2 regions of the Roseburia sp. AF15-21 genome follow, and region 1 is predicted to be linked to the other one. Evidence: predicted binding sites of a transcription regulator. Region 1 holds the regulator's gene; the other holds the start of a gene.
What was found. Region 1 encodes NrdR, which represses ribonucleotide reductase genes. Its sites were predicted from a motif close to CACAANATNTTGTG; they were not measured.
Positions count from the first base shown of each region.

Region 1 (3,489 bases):
GATGGTTTCAAAATAATAAGACTTATGATATAATAATAGGCTGTATTAAGCTCCTTTTGCCAACATGGCAGAAAAGACTTTGATACAGCTTAAAAATTTGCATGAAAAATTATTTAGTAAAATAACATAGAAAGGCGAAAACCCTGATAACTTAAGGATTTTCGAACAGGTAAAAGATAAAATGAAACTTGGAATCGTAGGTTTACCAAACGTAGGAAAAAGTACATTATTTAATTCACTGACCAAAGCAGGCGCAGAATCAGCCAATTATCCGTTTTGTACCATTGACCCGAATGTGGGAATCGTAACCGTACCGGATAACCGTCTGAAAGTGTTAGGCGAGATGTATCATTCCAAGAAAGTAACACCGGCAGTCATTGAATTTGTAGATATTGCAGGACTTGTAAAAGGAGCCAGCAAAGGAGAGGGACTTGGAAACCAGTTCCTTGCCAATATTCGTGAAGTAGATGCCATCGTTCATGTTGTACGTTGTTTTGAAGATACCAATGTAGTCCATGTAGACGGAAGCATTGACCCGGTTCGTGATATTGAGACCATTAATTTAGAGCTTATCTTTTCTGATATTGAAATCTTGGAAAGAAGAATTGCAAAAGTTACCAAGCAGGCAAGAATGGACAAGACACTTGCAAAAGAAGAGGCACTTTTGAAATCCTTAAAGGCACATCTGGAAGAAGGAAAGATGGCAAAGACTTATCCGTTGAGTGATGATGAGGACGAGCAGGCATGGTTTGCATCTTATAATTTATTAACTGCAAAACCGGTTATCTATGCAGCAAATGTAAGTGAGGATGACCTTGCAGATGATGGCGCAGACAATCCACATGTTGCAAGAGTAAGAGAACAGGCAGCCGCAGAAAACAGTGAAGTATTTGTTATCTGCGCACAGATTGAACAGGAAATTGCGGAATTAGATGATGATGAAAAAGCAATGTTCTTAGAGGACCTTGGATTAAAAGAATCCGGTCTTGAGAAACTGATTGCAGCAAGTTATAAATTGTTAGGACTTATCAGCTACCTTACATCAGGAGAAGATGAGACAAGAGCATGGACTATTACCAAGGGAACCAAGGCACCGCAGGCGGCAGGAAAGATTCATACCGACTTCGAGCGTGGATTTATACGTGCAGAGGTGGTATCCTATGACCATCTGATTGAGTGTGGAAGCATGACAGCAGCAAAAGAAAAGGGACTGGTAAGATTGGAAGGAAAAGATTACGTTGTTCAGGATGGAGATATTATTTTATTCCGTTTCAACGTATAAGGAACCTTTTGAAAAATCCGGCATAGTATAAATAGAAGAAAAGGCACAGTGGGGCAGGCACATGATACGCTATTGTGAATTGTGTGAAAAGCAGGTGATTAATATTGCAGACTGTTGCTGCCTGGGAAATGTGGTGGATTTGGAACTGGATGAGTGCAATGGAAGAATCTGTGCACTGGTTGTAGCTGCGCCGGGAAAATTTTTCTGTATTTTTTGTCCGGCATGCGAATATATTATTCCATGGAAACGTGTTGTGCGGATTGGACCGGATATTATTCTGGTAGATGTCTGTGTAGAAGATGTGAAAAGTTAGTTGACATAAGAATACGAGAAAGTTATACTAAAAATAGTACGACCAATATTTGTAAAAGCTGATATCAGCAGTTCTTTATGAACATTTGGTGATGGAAAAACGGTATTATTTACGCAAAATTCAAAAAGCGTGTTTTGCGTAGTTTTTAGAATAGGAGAAAAAAGATGAAGTGCCCATTTTGCAGCAGTGAAAATACCAGAGTAATTGATTCGAGACCGGCAGATGACAATAACTCCATTCGCCGGAGAAGATTATGCGATGATTGTGGAAAACGTTTCACAACTTATGAAAAAGTTGAGACAATTCCATTGATTGTAATAAAAAAAGATAACTGCAGAGAGCAGTATGACCGTTCCAAGATTGAAGCAGGTGTACTTCGTGCCTGCCATAAGAGACCGGTATCCGTGGAGCAGATAACCAGACTGGTTGATGAAGTGGAGACAGAGATTTTTAATCGGGAAGAAAAGGAAATCCCAAGTACCGTAATTGGTGAGATTCTGATGGATAAGATTAAAGATTTAGATGCAGTGGCGTATGTTCGTTTTGCATCTGTATATCGTGAATTTAAGGATGTAAATACCTTTATGAATGAGTTAAAGAAAATGCTGGATAAATAAAAGAAAATCTTTTAGGAGAAAAGGGTTAATTTTTGTTGAATTTATCCGATAAAATTAGTAGCAGATAATTATGATGTGAGGAACGTGATCGTTATGAATATTTCAGGAATTCGTCCCAATGCGGGATTTTACGATTACAACAGCATACAGAATATCCGGAATGCAGTAGAAGATACACCGGTTGTTAAGGCGGTAGCAGATGCCGGTGCATCTGAACAGCAGCAGAAGGATACCTTAGAGACTCCGGTACGAAGAGAACAGGATTTTGGGGCAGCAGATTATGCAGCACAGTACCAGCCGGATCGTACCTACGAGATGAAAGGTTCTGAAAGTGATATACATAGTCTGGATGTTGAGAAGGCATTATCCGATATGCACAAAGATCAGGTACTGCAGCAGTATCAGTTCTTTGTGGGAGAGAACATTGAACAGAGCGGAATCCGGCAGATTACTGCAACGGATACTGCAAAAGTGCGAAATGTAGAAAACTTTAATTTATAAGAGCAATTTTGATTATAAAAAAGTAAGAGACCGTTAGAAGGTAAGATTCCTAAGAATTCTTAAGAATCTTACCTTTTTTACTTGCGGCAGTTATGCTTCTTTTGTATAATTAAATTCAGGCTTGCCTGAAGAACGGGAAGTATGAGAGAAAGAGGATAGGATATGAAGAAAGTGCAGGAAGACTGGAAGGAAGAAATGCTGCAGGTAGGAGTACTTACCAATACACATGGTGTGCGTGGCGAAGTGAAGGTATATCCGACAACAGATGATGTCATGCGTTTTAAAAAGCTGAAGCAGGTATTTTTGGATACTGGAAAGGAACCGATGGAGCTTCAGGTTACACAGGCGCGCTTCTTTAAAAATCTGGTAATATTAAAATTCAAAGAATTTGATAATATAAATGATGTAGAGAAGTATAAGAGCAGAGGGCTATATGTAACAAGGGAAAATGCTGTAAAGCTGGCTCCGAATGAGTATTTCGTGGCTGATTTGATTGGCTTAAAGGCAGTCGGAGATGACGGAGAAGATTTAGGTGAAGTAAAGGATGTACTTCAGACCGGTGCAAATGACATTTATGTATTACATAAAGATGGGGAAGATGATATTTTACTTCCGGCAATTAAGGATTGTGTAAAAAATGTCAATATAGAGGAAGGCACCATTACGGTACACCTTTTAAATGGGCTTCGTGATATTAATAAGAAGTAGGTAGCAAAATGAATTTTCATATATTAACATTATTTCCGGATATGGTAGAACAGGGACTGAATACCAGT
Region 1 is NZ_QUHG01000002.1:445,363-448,851, forward strand. Features, by position in the region: gene ychF (redox-regulated ATPase YchF) at 182-1,282, shown strand; gene DWW33_RS05225 (YlmC/YmxH family sporulation protein) at 1,344-1,595, shown strand; gene nrdR (transcriptional regulator NrdR) at 1,760-2,212, shown strand; gene DWW33_RS05235 (hypothetical protein) at 2,306-2,713, shown strand; gene rimM (ribosome maturation factor RimM) at 2,876-3,421, shown strand; gene trmD (tRNA (guanosine(37)-N1)-methyltransferase TrmD) at 3,430-3,489, shown strand, end outside.

Region 2 (3,489 bases), 230 kb from region 1:
ATAGCCCAGTGAAATAGTAGAATATCCACCATATAAAAGCTTGTCTATGGTCTCGCCCTTTTTCAGACGGGCAAGTGCTCCGTACTGCCAGAGAATCGGTGCCACATCAGAAGGTGTTCCCTTCAGGCGGTTATGACGCGCCATCAATGCACGGTAGCAAAGGTCCAAACGCTCATCAAATAGCTTCCAGAATTTTTCAAAATCTCCGCCGGAAGAGCACGCCAGATCTACCAGATTCAAGGTTACCACGCCTTGATTGAAACGACCGTAGAACTTTGGCTTGCCATCTTCATCATGATATACGGTAAGGAAGGAACGGCAGCCCATACAGGTATAGCAGTTGCCATCTTTTAATTCCTTCATTTTCTTCTCAGAAATATAATCCGGAACCATACGCTTTGCAGTACATTTTGCTGCTTTCTTGGTCAGATAATAGTATTCCGAATCCTCATGGATATTATCCTCTTCCAATACATAAATCAACTTTGGAAATGCCGGTGTAATCCATACGCCATCCTCATTCTTAACACCCTGATAACGCTGGTCTAGCACTTCCTCTATAATCATGGCAAGGTCTTTTTTCTCCTGCTCATTCTTTGCTTCGTTCAGATACATGAACACGGTTACGAATGGGGACTGTCCGTTGGTAGTCATCAGGGTTACTACCTGATACTGGATAACCTGTACGCCCCGCTCGATTTCCGCATGAAGTCTTCTTTCCACAATGCTGTTAATCTTCTCTTCGCTCAGCTCCACATCGCTCTCTTTTAATGTCTGCACCAGCTCTGCATGAATTTTCTCGCGGCTGATCTGGACAAATGGTACTAAATGTGCCAGTGAAATACTCTGTCCGCCATACTGGGAACTTGCCACCTGAGCAATAATCTGGGTTGCAATATTACACGCTGTAGAGAAGGAATGTGGCTTGTCAATTCTGGTTCCGCTGATAACGGTTCCGTTCTGTAACATATCCTCTAAATTTACCAGATCACAGTTATGCATATGCTGTGCAAAATAATCTGCATCATGGAAATGGATAATTCCCTGTTCATGTGCCTCTACAATATCCTCCGGGAGAAGGAATCTTCTGGTAATATCCTTACTCACCTCACCAGCCATATAGTCACGCTGCACGCTGTTTACGGTTGAATCCTTATTGGAATTCTCCTGTTTTACTTCTTCATTATTACATTCAATCAGACTTAAAATCTGTTCATCCGTAGAGTTGGATTTACGTACCAGGGCACGTTTATAGCGGTAAGTAATGTATTTCCGGGCAACAGAAAAAGCCCTCTTGTCCATTAACTGATCCTCCACTAAGTCCTGAATATCTTCTACATTCAGGGCATGGTTGGCATCCTTACAGGAATCCTCTATATATTGTGCAATCTCCTTAATCTGGTCTGCAGTCAATCGTTCCGCTTCCACCACCTCATGGTTCGCTTTATTGATTGCAATAATAATTTTTGAAATGTCAAAAACAGCCTCTGCGCCGCTTCTTTTAATGATTTTCATTGAAATCCTCTCCCATAAAAAAATAGTCTATTCGCATAAAATCGACACAAAACTGTACTAGATTTTGTGTCGAATCTCTTCAACGCATATACAGTATACCATATCTTGTGTTTTACGCAAGGGAAATATACAAGATTCGTGAATTTTTTTCAGAAAAATTTTTTTAGAATTTAACGCTTTTTTCATAATCTGGACAATTATTTTTCACAAAATCCGGGTATACTACAAATATCAATAGAGAACAGGTTCATCCCCCAATGTCTTGTCTCTCTATTTGATAAAACTTTTTTCATAAATTTTCATAACTCCCCTTTGTACCCCCGCAGTGCTGTGGGGGTATTACCTTTGTAAAACCATTTTTCAGACTGTAAAAACCCCGTCTCAAATATCAATGCGATATCGAAACGGGGCTTACTTCATTTTTAATCTATTTTTTAGAAATCTACTTCTGTGTCATAGTAACAGCATTTCAGCAGTTTTTCCATTTCTTCCTGACTTGGCTGTCTTGGGTTGGAGCCGGTGCAGGCATCCAAAATTGCATTGGCTGCAATCTCAGGCAGTCTCTCTAAGAATACTTCTTCCGGTACAAAGCCCTGCTCAGCCGGATAGCTGTCCGGTCCATAGTTCTTAATACAGTGCGGAATATTCAAGTCATCATTCATCTTACGCAGGTACTGGATTAAAAGTGCGACTTTCTCGTCCAGTGTCTCTCCGCCAAGCTTCATAAAATCTGCAATCACGCCATAACGTTTCTTTGCAGTCTCATCCTTTGCATTAAATGCAATAACCTTCGGCAGATACATGGCATTAGCTGCGCCATGAATAATATGTGCACCGTAGTCGGCAAATGCGGCACCGGTCTTATGTGCCATAGAATGTACGATTCCAAGCAGTGCATTGGAAAATGCCATTCCAGCCAGACACTGGGCATTGTGCATGGCATCACGTTTTGCCATATCTCCGTTATAGGAATCAATCAGATCATGCTGAATCATCTCAATGGCATGGAGTGCCAGCGGGTCTGTAAAATCACTGTTTGCAGTTGAAACATATGCTTCGATTGCATGTGTCATCGCATCCATTCCGGTGTGGGCTACCAGTTTCTGCGGCATGGTCTCTGCCAGTTCCGGGTCAACGATTGCTACGTCCGGTGTAATTTCAAAATCCGCAATCGGATATTTGATTCCCTTCTCATAATCCGTAATAATGGAAAATGCAGTTACTTCTGTTGCAGTTCCTGAGGTAGAAGAAATTGCACAGAAATGTGCTTTCTTTCTTAATTTCGGAATTCCGAATACTTTACACATGTCTTCAAAGGTAATATCCGGATATTCATATTTAATCCACATTGCTTTCGCAGCATCAATTGGAGAACCACCACCGATTGCTACAATCCAGTCCGGCTTGAACTTCTCCATAGCGGCGGCACCCTTCATCACGGTCTCAACAGATGGATCCGGTTCAATTCCTTCAAACAGTTCCACTTCCATACCTGCTTCTTTCAGATATGCCTCTGCTTTATCCAGGAAACCAAACCGTTTCATGGAGCCTCCACCAACACAGATCATTGCGCGCTTTCCTTCGAAGTTCTTCAGTGCCTCCAATGCACCTTTGCCGTGGTATAAATCTCTTGGTAATGTAAATCTCTGCATTCGTAATACCTCCTTGCTAATCATTGTATGTTTACTGATATATTTTTATCATAACACAATAATATACAAAAGGTAACTGGATTTTTCTTATTTTTTGTGAAATTTTTATAAAATTTGGTTATATTTTCCTTTTACTCTGTTGTTTCAGCAGCAGCCGCATCCTGCACCAGCGGATTCGTATCCCGGGTGGTATCTGCTGCCGTCTTTCCTGTCCTGTTGCTTACTGCCTTGCTGATTTCTTTCACCTTATCTGTCGTTTCATAATCCTCTACATCAAATAAATAGCGGTGCAGCAAATCTACATTAGTCTCCAAATCCGTTG
Region 2 is NZ_QUHG01000002.1:211,531-215,019, reverse strand. Features, by position in the region: gene nrdD (anaerobic ribonucleoside-triphosphate reductase) at 1-1,515, opposite strand, end outside; gene DWW33_RS04010 (iron-containing alcohol dehydrogenase) at 1,950-3,167, opposite strand; gene DWW33_RS04005 (LCP family protein) at 3,299-3,489, opposite strand, start outside.
Region 2: the regulator NrdR is predicted to act here: its motif matches at 1,612-1,625, upstream of nrdD (anaerobic ribonucleoside-triphosphate reductase).